3 regions of the Paracoccus sp. pheM1 genome follow, and region 1 is predicted to be linked to each of the others. Evidence: riboswitches for the same ligand, from Rfam matches in the RefSeq annotation. Region 1 holds a riboswitch; each other region holds the start of a gene.
The links. Region 1 has a riboswitch for cobalamin ahead of KF941_RS07345 (DUF1852 domain-containing protein). Riboswitches for the same ligand answer to the same signal wherever they lie in the genome.
Positions count from the first base shown of each region.

Region 2: it holds a riboswitch for cobalamin, as region 1 does, so the genes downstream of both, KF941_RS24130 (ABC transporter substrate-binding protein) here and KF941_RS07345 (DUF1852 domain-containing protein) in region 1, are expected to answer to the same signal.
Region 3: it holds a riboswitch for cobalamin, as region 1 does, so the genes downstream of both, KF941_RS11115 (DUF1636 domain-containing protein) here and KF941_RS07345 (DUF1852 domain-containing protein) in region 1, are expected to answer to the same signal.

Region 1 is NZ_JAGXCX010000001.1:1,459,761-1,464,853, forward strand. It holds gene KF941_RS07335 (ribbon-helix-helix protein, CopG family) at 1-352, opposite strand, end outside; gene KF941_RS07340 (conjugal transfer protein TraG) at 356-2,380, opposite strand; cobalamin riboswitch at 2,780-2,980, shown strand; gene KF941_RS07345 (DUF1852 domain-containing protein) at 3,107-4,087, shown strand; gene KF941_RS07350 (methionine synthase) at 4,116-5,093, shown strand, end outside.
Region 2 is NZ_JAGXCX010000003.1:278,799-286,689, reverse strand. It holds gene KF941_RS24140 (ABC transporter ATP-binding protein) at 1-255, opposite strand, end outside; gene KF941_RS24135 (iron ABC transporter permease) at 252-1,301, opposite strand; gene KF941_RS24130 (ABC transporter substrate-binding protein) at 1,298-2,305, opposite strand; cobalamin riboswitch at 2,399-2,598, opposite strand; gene KF941_RS24125 (helix-turn-helix transcriptional regulator) at 2,660-4,093, opposite strand; gene aceB (malate synthase A) at 4,228-5,844, shown strand; gene KF941_RS24115 (isocitrate lyase) at 5,968-7,575, shown strand; gene xrtE (exosortase E/protease, VPEID-CTERM system) at 7,695-7,891, opposite strand, start outside.
Region 3 is NZ_JAGXCX010000001.1:2,175,377-2,183,267, reverse strand. It holds gene cobN (cobaltochelatase subunit CobN) at 1-2,920, opposite strand, end outside; gene cobW (cobalamin biosynthesis protein CobW) at 2,923-3,957, opposite strand; gene KF941_RS11115 (DUF1636 domain-containing protein) at 3,961-4,314, opposite strand; cobalamin riboswitch at 4,390-4,592, opposite strand; gene cobO (cob(I)yrinic acid a,c-diamide adenosyltransferase) at 4,630-5,241, shown strand; gene KF941_RS11105 (hypothetical protein) at 5,301-6,803, shown strand; gene bluB (5,6-dimethylbenzimidazole synthase) at 6,837-7,460, opposite strand; gene KF941_RS11095 (hypothetical protein) at 7,460-7,891, opposite strand, start outside.

The sequences.
Region 1 (5,093 bases):
CGAGGAAGCGGTCATAGCGCTGGCCGCCCTGCGCCTGCGCGGCGGCCTGCGCCGCCTCGGGCAGCACCGGGGTGGCGGTCAGCCAGGACCGCATGAAGATCGCGAAGGCCTCGTTGGCGATGCCGATATCGCGTTCCAGCCGCTGGATGCTGCGGTCGATACGATCGAGCCGGCGGGTCGTGGCAGCCTCCTGCCGTTCGTCGGCATCGGGGGTGAGGAAGGAGGCGATGGCCGCCTCGGCGATGAGCGAGCGGGATTTGCCGCGCCGGTCGGCATAATCGGCCAGCAGCAGCATCAGGTCCGGGTCGAGATAGACCGAGAGGCGTTTCTTCTTGTCGGCATGTTGCGGCATGGCTCAAAGCTCCATTCCATCGTTCTGGTCCATGGAGATCTGGCGCGCGACCCGGCGCATGTCGCGCACCAACCCCCGGTTGCGGCCCGCCTGCTGTTCCGAGGCATCGAAGTCGGGATCGAATTCGTTCTCGGGAGGCGCAGCCGGCTCCGGGGCGATGTCCTGATACGGCTCCAACCCCGGTTCGCGGCGCAACCCGGCATCGTCCGAGTCCGCGGACGATTGCGCATCGGCCTGTGCAGCGCCGGCATGTGGCGCTGCTCCGGCATCAGCCCCCTGCCCCACGGCATCCAGCTGTGGCGGCTTCAGCCCGGTCCAGTCGTCCGACCGCGCTACCGGCGCAACCCCGCGCGGATCCGGCGGGGACAGCACCCGCTCGCGGAAGCGCGGATCGGCATAATAGCGCGCCTTCCTGGCCCGGATCGGCGGCGTGCCGGCGACCATGACGATCTCGTCCTCGGGCGGCAGCTGCATCACCTCGCCGGGGGTCAGCAGGGGCCGGGCCGTCTCGGAGCGCGAGACCATGATATGCCCGAGCCAGGGCGCGAGGCGGTGCCCGGCATAGTTCTTCATCGCCTTCATCTCGGTGGCGGTGCCAAGGGCGTCGGAGACCCGCTTCGCGGTCCTCTCGTCATTGGTGGCGAAGCTGACCCGGACATGGCAATTGTCGAGGATCGAGTTGTTGGGACCGTAGGCCTTCTCGATCTGGTTCAGCGATTGCGCGATCAGGAAGGACTTGATGCCGTAGCCGGCCATGAAGGCGAGGGCAGATTCGAAGAAGTCCAGCCGCCCGAGGGCCGGAAACTCGTCGAGCATCAGCAGCAGGCGGTGGCGGTCGTCCTTGGCATGCAGGTCCTCTGTCAGCCGTCGCCCGATCTGGTTGAGGATCAGCCGGATCAGCGGCTTGGTGCGGTTGATGTCCGAAGGCGGCACAACGAGGTAGAGCGTCGAGGGTTTTTCCGCCGCGATCAGATCGGCGATGCGCCAGTCACAATGCGATGTCACGGCCGCCACGACCGGGTCGCGATAGAGGCCGAGGAAGGATATCGCCGTGCTCAGCACCCCGGAGCGTTCGTTCTCGGACTTGTTCAGCAGTTCCCGCGCGGCGCTGGCGATGACCGGATGCGGCCCGGCCTCGCCCAGATGCGGGGTCTTCATCATCGCCGCCAGCGTCGCCTCGATCGAGCGGCGCGGATCGGAGAGGAAGGCGGCGACGCGCGCCAGGGTTTTTTCCTTCTCGGCATAGAGCACGTGCAGGATGACGCCGACCAGCAGGGCGTGGCTGGTCTTTTCCCAATGGTTGCGCTTTTCCAGCGAGCCCTCGGGATCGACCAGGATGTCGGCGATGTTCTGGACGTCGCGCACCTCCCATTCCCCACGCCTCACCTCCAGCAGCGGATTATAGGCGGCGGAACCCGCATTGGTCGGATCGAACAGCAACACCCGGCCGTGTCTGGCCCTGAACCCGGCGGTCAGCTGCCAGTTCTCGCCCTTGATGTCGTGGACGATGGCCGAGCCCGGCCAGGTCAGCAGTGTCGGCACCACCAGCCCGACGCCCTTGCCGGAGCGGGTCGGCGCGAAGCAGAGCACATGTTCCGGCCCGTCATGGCGCAGATAGTCAACACCGAGCTTGCCCAGCACGACGCCGTCGGGACCGAGCAGCCCCGCCCGTTCGATCTCGGCCCGGCCCGCCCATCGGGCCGAACCATAGGTCTCGACATCCTCCGCCTCCCGGGCACGCCAGACCGACATCAGGATGGCGATGCCGATGGCGAGGAAACCGCCCGAGGCGGCGATGATGCCGCCCTCCATGAAGATGCGCGGGGCGTAGGCGTCGTAGAAATACCACCACCAGAACAGGGCCGGCGGATAATAGACCGGGATGCCCCAGAGATCGAACCATGCCGGGCCGAGCTGGGGCTGGAAGCCGAGCCGCCAGGCCGTCCATTGCGTGCCGGACCAGACGAACATCAGCACGATCAGGAAGACCACGCTGATCTGGCCCCAGAGAATCTTCGTGCCGGACAAGGTGGTTCCAGCCTCCCTGCAGGTATCCGATGCAATGAGGAAAACCCGCCTGTCGCGGGATTCAACGGCTATGCTTGGGCTGATCGCAAGCTGGCACACTTTGGCGTAGAAATACTTGCGGAATGCGGTGCCCCGACCGCCAGCGCAAGTTGCCAACCACCATCACAAGATTGGCCAGCTTCGGCCAAGAGAGCGGCCCCGCCGCTTCCTATTAACGCTGATTGCCACCAGCGCATACGATGCGAAGAGCCCTTGGCGGACAATCACTCTACGAGGATCGACATGGGGTTCTCCTGACCGAGCTGCCGTCGTCGCTTTACCTCTCTCCTGTGTCATCCTCATAATCTAGATGAGAATTTCGATGCCTCCGCCAGGTTGACTTGGGCGCGGATCCAGCCGACCCTGCCGACAGATCAAGGTGCCGGGGGAAACCCCGGGTAAAAGGGAATCCGGTCAGGCTTTCGCCAATTCCGGAACTGCCCCCGCAACTGTTGGCGGAGAGCCTGTCCGACATGCCACTGGCGCGGATTTCGCGTCGGGAAGGCCGGTCCAGGTGACGACCCGCAAGTCAGGAAACCTGCCTCGATCTTTCACCTGTTCCGGCCGCGGTGGGCGCGTCGGGAGCGGCCTATCCGCAAGGTGAAATCGCCGCTTCGTGACAACCGTCACGGGGATCGTTTGGTTTTCATGGCCCGTGACCGCGGGCCGCTCGGAAGGCATGCCAGGATGAGTGACCTCGCCTATTCCATTACAACCGTTCGTTTCGACGACACCTATCGCCCGTCGGACAACACTCGCGCCACAACCAATTTTGCCAATCTGGCCAGGGGCGAGGCGCGGCAGGACAATCTGCGCAACGCGATCACGATGATCGACAACCGTTTCAATGCGCTGGCGGATTGGGACAATCCGGGCCGTGACCGCTATTCGGTCGAGCTCGACATCATCTCGGTCGCAGTCAGCATCGGCGGTGGACGCCATGTCGATGCCTTTCCGTTGATCGAGATCTTGAAGCCGACCATCCTCGACCGCCTGTCGGGTCGACGGATCGCGGGTATCGCGGGGAACAACTTTTCGTCCTATGTGCGGGATTACGACTTCAGCATCGTGCTGCCCCGGCACAATCGGGATCGCAAGGATCTTGATACGCCGGAAGATTTCGGAGACCTGCACGGCAACCTGTTCAAGAGCTTCCTGCACTCGGCAGCCTATCGGCAATGCTCCGGGAAACCGCCGGTCATCTGCCTGAGCGTCTCGACCAGCCGGACATATCACAGAACTGAGAACCGACACCCGGTTCTGGGCGTCGAATACCGGCAGGGCGACTTATCCCTCACCGACCGCTATTTCGGCAAGATGGGGTTGCAGGTCCGCAACTTCATGCCCCCGAACGCGGTTGCGCCACTGGCGTTCTATCACACGGGCGACCTGCTCAATGACTATTCGACGCTGGAGCTTGTCGGCACGATCAGCACGATGGAAACCTTCCAGCGGATCTATCGCCCGGAAATCTACAACGCCAACTCTCCTGCGGGTTCGACATATCGGCCGAGCCTGACGCATCGGGACTATTCGCTGACGCGGGTCACCTATGACCGCGAGGAACGCAGCCGGCTGGCGGTCGAGCAGGGCGAATTTGCCGAGGAACATTTCATCACGCCCTGCCGGGACATTCTTGCAGAATGGTCCGGCCAATACGCCGCCTGATCATCCGAACCAGCCAGGAAAACGCGCAATGAACAAACTTCTGCCCACCTCCACCGCAGGAAGCCTGCCCAAACCGTCATGGCTCGCCGAGCCGGAAAAACTCTGGTCACCATGGAATCTGCAAGGAGAGGAGCTGCTTGAAGGCAAGCAGGATGCCCTGCGCGTGGCCCTGCATGATCAGCGGCAGGCGGGCATCGACATCGTCAGCGACGGCGAGCAGACGCGCCAGCATTTCGCCACCACCTTCATCGAGCATCTGGAAGGCGTCGATTTCGAGAAACGCGAAACCGTCCGGATCCGGAACCGCTATGATGCCAGTGTCCCGACCGTCGTCGGCGCCGTATCGCGCAACAGGCCGGTATTCGTCGAAGATGCGAAATTCCTGCGTGCACAGACCGATCAGCCCATCAAATGGGCCCTGCCGGGTCCGATGACCATGATCGACACGCTCTACGACGGCCATTACAAAAGCCGTGAAAAGCTGGCCTGGGAATTCGCCCGTATCCTCAACGAAGAGGCGCGGGAGCTGGAGGCGGCCGGTGTCGACATCATCCAGTTCGACGAGCCGGCTTTCAACGTTTTCTTCGACGAGGTGAACGACTGGGGGGTTGCAGCGCTGGAGCGGGCGGCCGAAGGTCTGACATGCGAAACAGCCGTTCACATCTGCTATGGCTACGGGATCAAGGCCAATACGGACTGGAAGAGGACTCTGGGTGCGGAATGGCGGCAATACGAGTCAGTCTTCCCCAAACTGCGGACATCCAGCATCGACATCTTGTCGTTGGAGTGTCAGCACTCCCACGTTCCGATGGATCTGATCGAGCTTCTGCGGGGAAAGAAGGTGATGGTCGGGGCCATCAACGTGGCGACCGACACGATCGAAACCCCCGAAGAGGTTGCCGAGGTCTTGCGCAAGGCGTTGCAATTCGTGGAGGCCGACAGGCTTTATCCCTGCACCAATTGCGGGATGGCGCCCTTGTCGCGCAACGTGGCAAGGCGGAAGCTG
Region 2 (7,891 bases), on a different contig from region 1:
TTGCGCGACCAGCGCCAGCCGCCGCGCGATCTGCCGTCGCCCCAGCCGGGCCATGGGCCGGCCCTCCAGCCGGATCTCGCCGCGGTTGGGGCGCAGCAGGCCCGCCATCAGCCCCATCAGCGTCGACTTGCCCGATCCGTTCGGCCCGATCAGGCCCAGGGTCTCGCCCGGATGCAGGCGCAGGCTGATGTCGGACAGGATCTCGCGGCCGCGCACGGCATGGCTGGCGCCGACGGCTTCCAGGATGGGCGTCATCGCTGCCGGCCCCGGATCATGACCACGGCAAAGGCGGGCGCGCCGACCAGTGCGGTGATGACGCCGATGGGCAGCACCTGGCCGGGAATGACGATGCGCGAGACGACGTCGGACAGCACCAGGAACACCGCCCCCGCCAGCGCCGTCGCCGGGACCAGCCTGGCATGGCGCGGCCCGACGAGGATGCGCATCGCATGCGGCACCACCAGCCCGACGAAGCCGATGGCCCCGGCGATCGAGACCATGATCGCCGTCGCCAGCGAGGCCGTGCCGATCAGCAGCGCCTGCGTGCGCCGCAGGTCGATGCCAAGCGACGCGGCGCTTTCCGCCCCGAAGGCGAAGGCGTCGAGCGCGCGCGCATGCCACAGCCCCACCCCCAGCGCCAGCGCCGCCATCGGCACCGCGACCCAGCTGTCCGGCCAGCGCACGCCCGACAGGTTGCCCAGCAGCCAGAACATGATGCCGCGCGCCTGCTCGGCGCTGGCCGATTGCGCGATGATCAGCGCGGTCAGCGCATTGAACATCTGCGAGCCGGCGATGCCCGCCAGGATGATGACCCCGGCGCCGCGCATCCCGGTTCCGCCGCCGGCGGCGCGCGCCAGCGCCGCGACCAGCGCGAAGGCGGTCAGCGCCCCGGCAAAGGCGCCCGCCGACATGCTGAGCAGCCCTGCGCCGATCCCCGCCACCGCGACCGTGACCGCCCCGGTCGAGGCCCCGGCCGAAATCCCCAGCAGATAGGGCTCGGCCAGGGGGTTGCGCAGCAGCGCCTGCAGGATCAGCCCCGACAGCGCCAGGCCTGCGCCGCCGCAGGCCGCGACCACCGCCCGCGACAGCCGGTAATGCCAGATCACGCTGGCGTCGATCGGGTCGAGCGCGGCCGAGCCAAGCCCGGCCTTGACCGCCAGCACCTCGATGACGGTGGCCAGCGGAATGCGCGTCTCGCCCACCGCCGTGCCGAAGAGCAGCGCCGCGACCAGCACGGCGGGGGCCAGCCACAGCCAGCCCCGATTGCGCCCCGTGCTGCGGGTCGCGGCGCGCACCCTCATTGCAGGTCGAACCCGGCCAGCGAGTCCGCCAGCGATTCCAGCGCGTAGATCGCGCGCACCGAGGGGTCCATCGCATTGGCCGGCATGGTCAGGATGCGGTCGTTCTTCACCGCCTCCATCTCGCTTGTCACCGGGTCCGAGGTCAGGAAATCGCGCTTGACGGCGATGTCGTCGGCGGGAAAGCGGCGGCGGTTCATCTCGGCCGCGACGATGAAGGTCGGGCCGGCCTTGGCGATGGTTTCCCAGCCGACGGTCGGCCATTCCTCGGGCGAGGCGACGACGTTCTGCACCCCCAGCTTGGACAGCATCCAGCCCGGCACGCCATTGGCGCCCGCGACATAGGGGTCGATCTCGATCTCGGCCGAGGAATACCAGAACAGGCCCGACACGCCCTCGGGCAGGTCCAGCGCCTGCGCCCGCTCGACCGCCGCCGCCTCGCGCGCCTTCAGGTCGGCGATCACCTCGGTCCCGCGCTCCGATACGTCGAAGATCGCCGCCAGTTCCTCGATGCCCTGGTAAAGCAGCGCGGTGTCGAACAGGACCGAGCGCGCGCCGTCCATGCTTTGCGTATTGTCCTTGCCGACGCATTCGGTCGGCATGATCCAGCTGGGGATCTGCGCGTCGTCGAACATCTCGCGCGTGCCGACCGCGCCCTGCGGGCCGATCATCCATTCATAGGCCGTGACCACCAGCCCAGGCTTCTTGGCCAGCACGCTTTCGAAGCTGGGGGCGTTGTCGGCCAGCCGCTCGACCCTGGCGTCCGCCTCGGCGAATTCGGGCAGGACCGGGTTGATCCACAGCGCCGTGCCCGCCACCTTGTCGGCCAGCCCAAGCATATACAGGATCTCGGTCGTGCTTTGCCCGACGCTGACGACGCTTTCGGGCGCCTTGTCGAAAGTGACCTCGTGGCCGCAGCTGGTCAGGGTCAGCGGGTATTCGGTGCCCGCCAGCGCCATCGGCGCCAGGGTGGACGTGGCGATGATCGCCGTGGTGAGCCTCAGCATGATGTTTCCTTCCGCTACATCATGAACAGGCCGGATGAGCGGATGGAGACCGGGCCAATGCCGGTCGCAACCCCTCCCGAGCCGACCCGCTCGGATTGGTCAAACGTCGTCGGCAGGTCTCCTGACTGGCGGGTCACGGCAGGGATGCGGCCTTCCCATGGCACGGGGCCACAGTGGCGTTCTCGCATCCTGCTCGCCGCCTACAGTTGCGGGGGCAGTTCCGGTTCGGGGCCTTGCGACCCCGGCGGATTCCCTTTCAATTCCTTGCGGAAACCGACGCGCTCTCCCTAGCTGCCGGCGCGGGCGCTGGCAAGCGTCAGCATGGGCGCCCGGCCACGGCCTGCCTGCGGGCGCCTAGCCCTCCTCGAAGCTGAAGATCGCCAGGCTGCGCTCGCGTTCGTTGACGCGCAGCCGGCGGTTGATCGGGGCATGGGCGCGGGCCGAGCAATCCGGCCGCTCGCAGAGATAGCAGTTCAGCCCGATGTCCACCGGCCGGATGCGGTCCAGGTCGATGCCGTCGGCATAGACCAGCCGCGGCGCATAGGCCACGTCGCAGCCCAGCCCGATCGCCAGCCGTTGCGCCGGTGCGCCATGGGTGCCGCCGGCCCGCGCCACCGTGCGCGCGATCGAGAAATAGCTGGCGCCCTCGGGCATGCGGATCACCTGGGTCTGCACCCGGTCCGGCGTCTCGAAGGCGGCGTGGATGTTCCACAACGGGCAGGTGCCGCCGAAGCGCGAGAACGGGAACCGCCCGGCGCTGAAGCGTTTCGAGATGTTCCCGGCCCGGTCCACCCGCACGAAGAAGAACGGGATGCCCCGCGCCTCGGGGCGTTGCAGCGTCGACATGCGATGCGCGGTCTGCTCGAAACTGGCGCCGAAGCGGTGGCCCAGCAGCTCGACGTCGTAGCGCGCCGATTCGCAGGCGGCGAGAAAGCGGGCATAGGGCATCATCAGCGCCGCCGCGAAGTAATTCGCCAGGCTCACCCGCATCAGCGCGACGGCAGGCGGGTCGGCCAGCCCCGCCTCGTCGACCAGCCGGGCGATCAGCGGTTCCTGCTCCAGCCGGGCCAGCAGCACGCCGATCTGGAAGCGGCGGCTGGATTGCGCCAGCAGTTCCGACAGCATCAGCTCGCGCCGGTGCGGGTCGAAGCGGCGCAGCTGCTCGCCCATGACCGGGGCGGGCAGGATGCGCACAGCGATGCCATGCGCGGCCAGCCGGCCGGTCAGGGCCATATGCGGCTCGTTGCGGTGCAGCGCCAGCTCCTCGGCCAGCGCCTCGGCGGCGCGGTCCAGCGCATCGACATGGTTGCGCCGGGCATAGAACCAGCCGCGCACCGCATCGACCGGGCGCGATGTGCCGGCCAGCGCCTCGACCTTGTCGCGGTCGGTCAGCGGGTTGTCGTCGGCCTGCGGCCGCAGCAGCGCCTGGCGGTGGCTGTCGTGCAGCCGCACGAAGGCCGCCGCGATCCGCGGCGAGGCTTGCAGCACCGCCTCGATCTCGGCGCGGGACGGCGCGCCTGCCTCCAGCGCCGGATCCTTCAGCGCCGCGGCGAAATCCGCCGCAAGCTGCGCGTCGGTCGAGGGCGCAAGCTCGGCGATGTTCATGTCATAGACCTCGGCCAGCCGCATCAGGAAGCGCGCCGAGGCCGGGCGCTGGTCGGATTCGATCAGCGTGACATAGCTGGCCGAGACGCCCAGCTCGGCCGCCATCTGCGCCTGGGTCAGCCCCAGCGACTGGCGCAGCACGCGCAGGCGCTGGCCGATGATCAGTTTCTCGCCTCGGGCCATGTGACAAACCTTACAAGTTCTGCGGCTGCACGGTGACAAGACTGACCGCAACACCCGTTGTTTTCAAAGCAATAATGCACATGCAGCATGACATTACTACTGTGACATTACGCCGTGAATCACAGGAGGCCGCCATGCCGCTCGACCGCAATGCCCCACCGCTTCCGCCCGTCGTCCTGCGCGCCGTGCCGGGCGCGGATCATGTCCTGACCCCCGAGGCGCTGGGTTTCGTCGCCGCATTGCAGGCCCGCTTCGGCCTGCGGCTGCATGCGCTGATGGTCGCCCGCGCCCGTCGGCAGGAGCGCATCGACCGGGGCGAGTTGCCCGACTACCTGCCGCAGACGCGCGAGATCCGGCAGGGCATCTGGCAGGCCGCCCCCGTCCCGCCCGCGCTGGAGGATCGCCGGGTCGAGATCACCGGCCCGGTGGATCGCAAGATGATGATCAACGCGCTGAACTCGGGCGCGCGCGTCTTCATGGCCGATTTCGAGGATGCGACCGCGCCCAGCTTTGCCAATGTCATCGCCGGGCAGGCGAACCTGATCGACTATCGCGACGGCACGCTGGAGCACCAGGCGAATGGCAAGAGCTATCGCGTCGGCCCCAACCCGGCGCTGCTGGTCGTCCGCCCGCGCGGGCTGCACCTGCCCGAGGCGAATGTGCTGATCGGCGGCCAGCCGGTCTCGGCGGCACTGTTCGATTTCGGCCTGTCGCTTTATCATTGCGGACGGGCGCTGGCCGCGACCGGGCGCGGGCCGTTCTATTACCTGCCCAAGCTGGAAGCCCATGGCGAGGCGCGGTTCTGGAACGAGGTCTTTGCCTTTGCCCAGGACCGCATGGGGCTGGCGCAGGGCACGATCAAGGCCACGGTGCTGATCGAAACCCTGCCCGCCGCCTTCGAGATGGACGAGATCGTCTGGGAGCTGCGCGACCATATCGCCGGGCTGAACTGCGGCCGCTGGGACTATATCTTCAGCTATATCAAGACCCTGCGCAGCCATGCCGCCTATGTGCTGCCCGACCGGGCGCAGGTCGGGATGGAGGACGCCTTCCTGGCCGCCTATGCCGCCCGCGTGGTCAAGGTCTGCCACCGCCGCGGCATCCATGCCATGGGCGGCATGTCGGCGGCGATCCCCGTCCGGGGCGATGCCGAGGCGAACGAGGCCGCCTTTGCCCGCGTCCGCGCCGACAAGCAGCGCGAGGTCGGCATGGGCTTCGACGGCTGTTGGGTCGCGCATCCCGACCTGGTGCCGGTGGCGCAGGCGGTCTTCGACGCCGCCATGCCCGGTCCGAACCAGATCCGCAAGCCGCGCCAGCAATGGCGGATCGAGCCCGCCATGCTGCTGAAACCGCATCAGGGCCGGATCACCGAGGCGGGCGTGCGGCTGAACATCCAGGTCGCCGTCGAATACCTGGCGCAATGGCTGTCCGGCCGCGGGGCGGTGCCGATCCAGAACATGATGGAGGATGCCGCCACCGCCGAGATCAGCCGCGCCCAGCTGTGGCAATGGCTGCGCCACGGCGCCCCGGTCGCGCTGGAGGGCGGCGGGGAGCGCCGGCTGACCGCCGAATGGCTGGGCGAGTTGATGCAGGCCGAGATCGTGCGCATCCTCGACCGGCTCGGCCCGAACGGGTTCCATCGCGGCCATTACGCCTCGGCCGCGCGCATCGTGCAAGAGGCGGCCACGGCCGAGACCCTGCCCGATTTCATCACCCTGCCGGCCTATGACCTGCTGAACGCGCTGGACTGAGGGGCCCGATGGACATCATCCGCACGCTTTCCCCCTTTGGCGGACCGCTTCCCCCCGGATGCCCCGCCTTGCCGCAAGCCGCGGCTGCCGATCCCCGAACCGACCCTGCTGAAAGGAAGCATCATGAGCAGAAAGACTTTTTCGGAAATCCATGCCGAGGTGTCGTCCCGCTACCCCTCCGGTCAAACGCCGGGTGGCGTTTCGGTCGATGACATCGTGCAGCTGCGGCTGCAGAACACCTATGACACGCATCTGGACATCGCCCGCGGCATGGCCGGGGTCATGCGCGCCGACATGGCGGCCTATGACGCCGACCCCGGCAAGTTCACCCAGTCGCTGGGCTGCTGGTCGGGCTTTCACGCCCAGCAGATGATCAAGGCGGTCAAGCGCCTGCGCGGCACGGCCAGGGGCACCTATGTCTACCTGTCGGGCTGGATGGTCGCGGGCCTGCGCAACCGCTGGGGCCATCTGCCCGACCAGTCCATGCATGAAAAGACCGCCGTGGCCGACCTGATCCAGGAGATCTACGTCTCGCTGCGCCAGGCCGACGAGGTGGCGCTGAACGACCTGTTCAAGGCGCTGAAAGCCGCCACGACCGAGGCGGAGCGGCAGCAGGCCATCGCGGCGATCGACGGTTTCGAATCCCATGTCGTGCCGATCATCGCCGATATCGACGCGGGCTTCGGCAACGAACACGCCACCTATCTGCTGGCCAAGGAACTGATCAAGGCCGGCGCCTGCTGCCTGCAGATCGAGAACCAGGTCTCGGACGCCAAGCAATGCGGCCACCAGGACGGCAAGGTCACGGTCCCGCGCGAGGATTTCATCGAAAAGCTGCGCGCCTGCCGCCTGGCCTTCGAGGAACTGGGCGTGGACGATGGCGTCATCGTCGCCCGCACCGACAGCCTGGGCGCCGGGCTGACGCAGAAGGTGCCGGTCAGCCAGCGGCCGGGAGACCTGGCCTCGGACTATATCAAATGGCTGAAGGTCGAGCCGATCACCGAAGCGAACCCGATCCGCGAGGGCGAGCTGGCGCTTTACCAGAACGGCGCCTTCGTCAAGCCGGCGCGGCTGCCGAACGGGCTTTTCCCCTTCCGCGAGGGCACGGGGCGGCAGCGGGTGATCGAGGATTGCATCGCCAGCCTGACCCAGGGCGGCGCCGACCTGTTGTGGATCGAGACCGACACGCCCAACGTGGACGAGATTGCCGGCATGGTGGCCGAGATCCGCAAGGCGGTGCCGAACGCCAAGCTGACCTATAACAACTCGCCCAGCTTCAACTGGACGCTGAACCTGCGCAAGCAGGTGCGGGCGCAATGGCTGGCCGAGGGCAGCATTGCCGAGGCCGACTACCCGGACGGCAACGAATTGATGAAGCCCGATTTCGACGATACCGACCTGGGCCGCGAGGCCGACGCCCGGTTGCAGCGCTTCCAGACCGACATCTCGGCCCGCGCGGGCGTGTTCCACAACCTGATCACGCTGCCGACCTTCCACCTGACCGCCAAGTCGGTGGACGAACTCAGCCGCGGCTATTTCGGCGAGGAAAAGATGCTGGCCTATGTCAGGACCGTGCAGCGCCAGGAGATCCGCCGCGGCATCTCGGCGGTCAGGCACCAGCACGAGGTCGGCTCGGACCTGGGCGACAGCTTCAAGGAGATGGTCGCGGGCGAGCGCGCGCTGAAGGCGGGCGGCCATGCCAATACCATGAACCAGTTCGCCGCCGAATAGGCCGGATCAGGCCGGAGCCGCCTGCCTTCGGTGGATTCGCTCATCGGCCCCGGCCTGCTTGCGCCGCCCCTGGTCCTTCGGGGGCGGCGCTTTTACCGTGCCGCCCGGCACGCCCTTGTTCAGATCAATGCCCAGTTGCCGCTGGCCGCCGCGGCGGCGAAGACCACGAGGTTCGCTGCCGCATGCGCCCATACCGCGTCGGTCAGCCTGCCGCGGCGCCTGTAGACCAGGGCAAAGGCCAGCCCGGCGACGAAGGCCGCCGCGCCGCTGTCATGGAGCAGCGCGAAGGCGGCCGAGGACATCAGCACGGCGCCTG
Region 3 (7,891 bases), 720 kb from region 1:
AGCCGTGCCGCATCATGCCGTCGGCCCAGGCCGGATTGGCGGCGCGGGCGCGGGTGACGCGGGCGATTTCCTCGGCCAGGGTCCGGGCCCGCGGCTGGTCCGGGCGGGTGGCGTCGAGGTGGTAGAGCGCCGGCCGCGCGGCGCCGATCCGCGCCATGGCGGCGGCGAAGCCCGCCTCATGCGCGGCATAGTCGCCGGCCAGCAGCAGGTCGGATTCCGGCAGGTCCTGCGCATGGACGAAGGCATCGGCCTGGGCCAAGCGGTCGCGAATCGCCTGCGGCTGGTGGGTGATCCGGCCATCGGCGGCGATGGCATGGGAGGAGGCGGCCAGCCAGGCCTCGCCCGCCGCCTGCCGCGCCTGGTCGGTGAAGCTCTCGGCCAGGTCGGTGATGCCGAGGCCGTAGAGCCCCGGTTTGGGGCCGAAGACGCGGGGGGCGCGGTTGCGATAGGGGTTGTCGGCTGGGGTTTCGTCGCGGTCCGCCAGCGCCTCGGCCCCGGTCTCGAAAAGCTGGGCGAGGCCGGGGAAGATGTCGCGAAACAGGCCCGAGACCCGCAGCGTCACGTCGATCCGCGGCCGGCCAAGCTCGGCCAGGGGCAGGATCTCGATGCCCGCGACCCGGCCCGAGGCGCCGTCCCAGCGCGGGCTGAGGCCGGCGAGATGCAGCGCCATGGCGAATTCCTCGCCCGCCGTGCGCATGGTGGCGCTGCCCCAGAGGTCGACGACCAGGCCGCGGGGCCAGTCGCCATGGTCCTGCAGGTGGCGGCGCAGCAGTTCCTCGGCCAGTTTCACCCCCTGGGCATGGGCATTGCGCGAGGGCACGGCGCGGGGATCGACGGTGAAAAGGTTGCGCCCGGTCGGCAGCACGTCCTGCCGCCCCCGCGCCGGCGAGCCCGAGGGGCCGGGTGCGACCCGCTGGCCGGCCAGCGCGCGCGCCAGCCCTTCGCGTTCGGCCGCGCCGCAGGGGCCGGTGCCATAGACATGCAGCCCGTCGCCGAAGCGGCTGTCCTTGAGATCGCAGAGGAAGCGGTCGATCAGCGGGATCGCCTCGGCCGCCGCGGCGTCGGGGGGCAGGCCCAGGTCGGTTTCCACCCCGGCGGCGCGGGCCTCGTCGCGGATCGCCGCGATCAGCCGGTCGCGCCGGCGCGGATCCAGCCCGTCGGCGGTGGAATATTCGTCGAGCAGCCGCTCCAGATGCGCGAGGTTCTCGGGCACCGCGGAATCCGCCAGCGGCGGCGGCAGGTGGCCCAGCGTCACGGCGGAAAGCCGGCGCTTGGCCTGCGCAGCCTCGCCCGGATCGTTGACGATGAAGGGATAGATCACCGGCATGTCGGCCAGCAGCGCCTCGGGCCAGCATTCGCCCGACAGGGCAACCGACTTGCCGGGCAGCCATTCCAGCGTGCCATGCGCGCCCATGTGGATCAGCACGTCCGCCTGCGTGCGCAGCCACAGGTAGAAGGCGACATATTCATGGCGCGGGGTGCGCGTCAGGTCGTGGTAGTCGTCGGCGCGGGTCTTTGCCTCGCCGCGTTCTGGTTGCAGGGCGATCAGGTCGGCGCCGTGGCGGAGGGCGGCGAAGCGGAAGCCGTCGGGGGGCTCGCCCCATGCGGCGGCGAGGTCGTCGCGCAGGCGTTGCGGCAGGCGGGCCAGCGCTTGCCGGTAGTCCGAGAGCGGCCAGTGGATGCGCTCGGCGGTCAGCTGCCGGCCCAGGTCGTCATGGGGAAGCCCGAGGATCGCGCCGCAGGAGGCCAGCGCGTCCAGTCCGACCGCATGGGCCAGCTGATGCGCCTTGCCGGGATAGGTGGACAGCACCACCGCGCGGCGTGTCGCCTGCCGCAGCCGGTGCCAGGCGGTGATCCGCGCCACCGCCGCCTCGATGCGGTCCGGGTCGGGGGCATGGATCACGCGGGCGAGTTGCAGGTCGGGGTCGCGCTCTTGCGGTTCCTTGAAGCTGATCGCGCCCAGGAATATGCGGCCGTCCACCTCGGGCAGCACGACATGCATCGCCAGGTCGGCGGCGGAAAGCCCGCGATCCTCGGCCGCCCAGAGGGCGCGGGGCGCGGTGGACAGCGCCACCTGGAAGACCGGGCAATCCGTGCCGTCGAAGGGCGTGGCGCCGGCATCGTCGCGGGCGGAAAAGGCGGTCAGGTTCACCACCGCGACAAGGCCGGGCAGGTGCGGCGCCAGCCAGTCGGCAAAGCCCGGCGCCTTGAGCGAGGGCGCAAAGACCCCGGTCGCGGCAAAGCCGGCCGTGCGCAGGGCGCGGATCATCGCGTCCACCGGCGCCAGGTCGGCCGCGGTCAGGTAGCTGCGATAGAAGCTGACCAGCACGCCGGGTTCGGGGTCGGGCCGGGGGCGGTCGATGACGCCGCGGTCGGGATCGTAGAAACCGAAGTCCGGGATCGCGGCCTGCCCCTGGACCGGGGCGGCGGGCAGGCCGGCGGCCCCGGCCAGTTCCGCCAGCGCCATCTGCGCCGCGACCGCACCGCCCTGGTCGCAAAGCGCCGCCAGCCGATGCAGCAGCGGCAGCGGCAGGGTGGAAAACCGCTCCAGCGTCGGGTCGGGACGCCCGTCCGCCGGCAGGAAGGCCAGGGCGATCCCGCGGCGGCGGGCCAGATCCTGGAGGCTGGCGACGCCGTAATGCCAATAGGGCTCGCCGCCGATCAGCCGGACCAGCACGGCGCGGGCGCCGGAAAGCGTCGCCTCGCAATACTGATCGACCGAGACCGGGTGCCGCAGCGCCGAGAGGTTGCACAGCCGCAGCGAAGGCAGCCCCCCGGCAGCGCGATGCCAGCCCGCCGCGAAAGCGCCGAGGTCGCTGTCGGAATAGGACAGCACGACCAGGTCGGCGGGGCCTTGGCCGGGGTCGGTCGGAACCTCGGTCTCTTCCAGCCCACGGCTTTCGCGGAAGACGACATGCATCGTCAGGCAGCCAGGACCGCCCGGATCGCGGCCTCGTCGATGTCGTCATGTTCGGCGATCACCACCAGGCGCGAGGCGCGGGGGGCGTCGCCCCAGGGCCGGTCGTATTGGTGCCGCACCCGCTCGCCCACCGCCTGCACCAAGAGGCGCATGGGCTTGCCGGCGACGGCGACATGGCCCTTGACCCGCAGGATGTTCTGTTCGCGGGCCAGCCGCTCGATGCGGGCGGCAAGCTCGCCGGGGTCGGCGATCTCGGCCAGCTCGATCACCACCGAGTCGAAATCGTCGTGTTCGTGGTCGTCGGCGCCGTCGTGGTGGCTGGGGCGGGCGGCGAGGTCGTCCTCGGCCGCGGCACCCAGGCCCAGGATCACGCGCGGGTCGATCACCCCGTCGGTCAGCGGCAGGATCGGCAGCTTGCGCGGCGCCTCGGCCTCGATCACGGCGCGGGCGGCGGCCAGCCCCTGCTCGCCGGCCAGGTCGGCCTTGGACAGCAGCACGATGTCGGCGCAGGCGATCTGGTCCTCGAACACCTCGGAGAGGGGCGTCTCGTGGTCCAGGCTGTCGTCGGCGGCGCGCTGCGCCTCGACCGCGGCCTCGTCGGGGGCGAAGCGGCCCGCCGCCACCGCCTCGGCATCGGCGAGCGCGATCACCCCGTCCACGGTGATGCGCGAGCGGATCGCCGGCCAGTCGAAGGCCTTCAGCAAGGGCTTGGGCAGGGCCAGGCCCGAGGTCTCGATCAGGATGTGGTCGGGCTTGACCGGCATCGCCATCAGCCGTTCCAGCGTCGGGATGAAATCGTCGGCGACGGTGCAGCAGATGCAGCCGTTCGACAGCTCCATGATGTTCTCGGCCGGGCAATTCTCGTCGGCGCAGGACTTCAGGATCTCGCCGTCGACGCCCATGGTGCCGAATTCGTTGACCAGCACCGCCAGCCGCTTGCCCTGCGGCTGCGACATCAGGTGGCGGATCAGCGTGGTCTTGCCGGCGCCCAGAAAGCCGGTGATGACGGTGACGGGGGTCTTGGTCAGGTCGTTCATCTTCTATCCAATCGGGGGAATGCGCGCGAGGCTGCGCTTGCGGAAAATCGTGACGCGCTCGCGCCAGGGCACGATGCCGTCGGGGGCCTGGGCATAGGCGGCGGCGCCCAGCAGGATCTCGGTCGCGTCCTCGGCCGACATGCGGCCGTAGACATAGGTCCAGCGGCCCGCCGCCGACAGCGCGATGGCGGCGCCGTTGGCGCAGGCGGACAGGCATTCGACGGGGACGATGCGCACGCCGTCGGGGGCGCCTTCGGCCGCCAGCGCGTCATGCAGCCGCGCGCCGGGCACGGGCTCGCCCTCGGGGACGGGCTGGCCGGCGCGGCAGGTGATGCAGACATGCAGCGTGACGGTCATGCGCCCTTCATCCCTCAAGGCGGCACGAGGCAGGGGACCAGCGCCCAAGCCCCAGCGGGAACACCCCGTCCGCCGGTCAATCCTTCGCGCGCTGGCAGGTCTCCCGGCTTGCGGATTCGGGCCTGGGCCCACGGCCGCCCCGCCTTCCCGGCGTCTCGCCAGTGGCCTCGGGGCGACCTTTCCGGTCACGGTCGCGGGGGCGGCTGCTTCCAGGCGGTTGCCTGTCGCATTCCCTCTTCGCCTGTCGTAGGACAGGAACCAGCGCCTCTCGTCTGTGCGCGCCCGGTCCCGACTTGTCAAGCGAAGGAGTGCCCGATGCAGACCGACGACAATACCCGCCACGCCGAGAAGATGGCCCGGATCAAGGCCGCCCGCGACCGGATGATGGCCGAGAAGCAGGGCGAGAAGGGCCTGGTCATCGTCCATACCGGCAAGGGCAAGGGCAAGTCGTCCTCGGGCTTCGGCATGATCCTGCGCTGCATCGCCCATGGCATGCCCTGCGCGGTGGTGCAGTTCATCAAGGGCGCCTGGGACACCGGCGAGCGGCGGTTGCTGACCACGCATTTCGGCGACCTGTGCCAGTTCCACGCCATGGGCGAGGGCTTCACCTGGGAAACCCAGGACCGCGAGCGCGACATCGCCGCCGCCCGCGCCGGCTGGGAAAAGGCCAAGGAGCTGATCCGCGATCCGCAGATCCGCATGGTCCTGCTGGACGAGATCAACATCGCGCTGCGCTATGACTACCTGGACCTGGACGAGGTGCTGGATTTCCTGCGCAGCGAAAAGCCGCCGATGACGCATGTGGTCCTGACCGGACGCAACGCCAAGCCGGAACTGATCGAGCTTGCCGATCTTGTGTCCGAGATGGAACAGGTCAAGCACCCCTTCCGCGATGGCATCAAGGCGCAACCGGGGGTGGAGTTCTAGCCTGTTTCCTGTCATCTGCCGCTTGTGCAGGATCAGTGAATTCGAAAGGATGTTCGGACATGTTTGCGAGACAAGGCCTTGTGGCGCTGCTGGCGATCTGCCCCGTCTCGGCGGCCTGGGCCGTGCCCGCCACCGAAGAGGGGGCCGCGCGGCTGCGCGGCGTTTTCCAGACCTATTTCGGCGGCACCGAGGGCGTGGTCGCCGTCACCCCCCAGGGCGAAAGCTATGAACTGCGGATCGACCCGGCGCCGCTGCTGGCGCAGGTTCCGGCCGAGCAGGCCCAGGTCAGCGTCTCGGCCCTGACCTATCGGCTGACCGACAATGGCGACGGCAGCTGGGGCGTCAGCGAGGACCAGGTGCTGAGCTGGTCGGTGGTGGTGCCGCGCCTGTTCGAGCAGAAGGGCACGACCAGGGTCGAATCCACCGGCATCTGGGACGAGGGGCTGATGAGTTTCCGCGAACAGACGGCGGTGATGACGGATTACGTCATCGAGTCGGTGCAATATGCGCCCCCGCCGCCGCCCGGCGCCGAAGCCGCGCCCGAACAGCCCCCGACCGAGCCCGAGGTCGTCTCGCGCGATCACCAGCGCACGGCGCGGATGGAGGTGTCGCTGACCGGCGCGCCCGGCAAGGCCGGCGGCGTCGACCAGGCCATGAGCTTCACCGCCGAGGGGCTGGAGCAGTCGCAGGAGATCCTGATGGGTCCGGGCGGCCAGCCGATGACCTTCCAGATCACCGCGCCCGGCTACGAGGGCAGCGGCCAGATCACCGGCGCGCGCACCGAAGGCATGCTGTCCCTGCTCGCCTGGTTCGTCGCCCACCCGTCCGAGGAGCTGATCAAGGGCTCGCAGGACGGGCTGCGCGACAAGCTGGCCGCCGCCATGCCGCTGTGGGACGACCTGTCGATGGAGGCGGTCCTGCATGATCTGAAGATCGGCTCTCCGCTGGGCGAGTTCGGCCTTGCCTCGACCAAGGTGACGGTCGGCCTGTCCGGCGCCACCGCCGACGGCCGGCTGCACGAACGGGTGGCGCTGTTGGGCGTGACCGTGCCCGAGGGCGTGCTGCCGCCCTGGGTCGAGCCGATCCTGCCGCAAGAGGTGACGCTGGATTTCACCGCCTCGGGCTTCGACCTGGCGGCGCCGGCGAAGATGCTGATCGAGGGCTTCGACCTGGCCGCCGAGGAACCCTTTGCGCGGCTGGTGCCCGAACAGCTGCAGGCGGCGCTGCTGCCTGGCGGCACGGCCGACCTGAAGCTTGCGCCGTCGCAGATCAAGGGCGACGGCTACCAGATCGACTATCGCGCGGACATCGCGGCCGGTCCGGGCGCGGCGCCCACCGGCGCGGCGCTGATCTCGGCCACGGGGCTCGACAAGGTCGAGGCGGCGCTGGCCGCGGCCCCGCCCGAAGAGGCCGCCCAGCCGCTGATGATGCTGCGCATGGCCCGCGCCATGGCCAAGCCCGGCGCGAGCGGCGAGAATGTCTGGGACATCCAGATGCCCGAGGGCGGCGGCCCCTTTACCGTCAACGGCCAGCCCATGGGCCCGGCCACCTCGCAGCCCTGAACCAAGCGGCCCCGCCGGATGCGGCGGGGCCTTTCAGCGCCGTTGCCAGCCGGAGGCGGTGTTTTCCTGCCAGCCGGTGCGGTGCAGCAGCGGCGTGTCGTCGGTGAACTCGGGCCAGCCCAGGCAGAGCAGCGCCGAGAACTCCCAGCTTTCGGGCACCGCCAGCAGCGGGCCGATCCGCGCGGGGTCGAGGATCGAGACCATGCCAAGCCCCAGGTTGCGCACCCGTGCCGCCAGCCACAGCGCATGGATCGCCATCGCCGTCGATTGCCGCAGGGTCTGCGGCATGGTGGCGCGGCCAAGGCCGTGGCCCTCGGACGGGTCGATCTCGGTAAAGACGGCCAGCCAGACCGGCGCGCGGTCCAGCCCGGCGAGCTTCAGCGCATCGTATTCCTGCCGCTGCCGGCCCTGGTAGCGTGCGGCGGCCCGGGCATTGCAGCGCAGGAAATCGGCGCGGATCGCGGCGCGCAGATCGGGGCTTTCGACCCGGATCACCCGCCAGGGCCGGGCATTGCCGACCGAGGGCGCCAGTTCCATCGCCGCGCGCAATTCCTCCAGCAGCGGCTCGGGGATCGGGTCGTCGCGGAAATGCCGCACGTCGCGGCGCCAGCACAGGATGCGGTCCAGCGCCGCCTGGTCCTCGGGGCCGAACCGCATCATCGGGGCGTGGCGCAAATGGCGCTGTCGGGCAGGCCCTCGGCCCCGGCGCGGATGCCGACCGGGCGGTCGGGCACGGTCAGTTCCACGGCGAGCGGCCGGCCCGCCACGGTCAGCGGGCGGTGGTCGTTCGAGTTCAGCTCGACCCGCAGCCGGTCGCCGGCGGCGAGCATGTCGAGGTGATGGGCCGGGCCGTAGAGCCGGGCGATCTTGGCGCCGTTCAGGTAAAGATGCGCATGGCCCTCGCCGCGGCGATCGGCCAGCCCGGCATGTTCGGGGGCGAAGCAGAAGCCCTCGGCCTCGACGAACAGGTTCCAGCCGGCGGTGCTGTCGGGCTCCAGCCGGGCCGAGGCGGTGGCGCTGCCCGCGGGCAGGTCGATGGGCGCGCCGTGGTCATGCGCCGCGGCCTGGGTGCCGTGGCCATGCGCGCC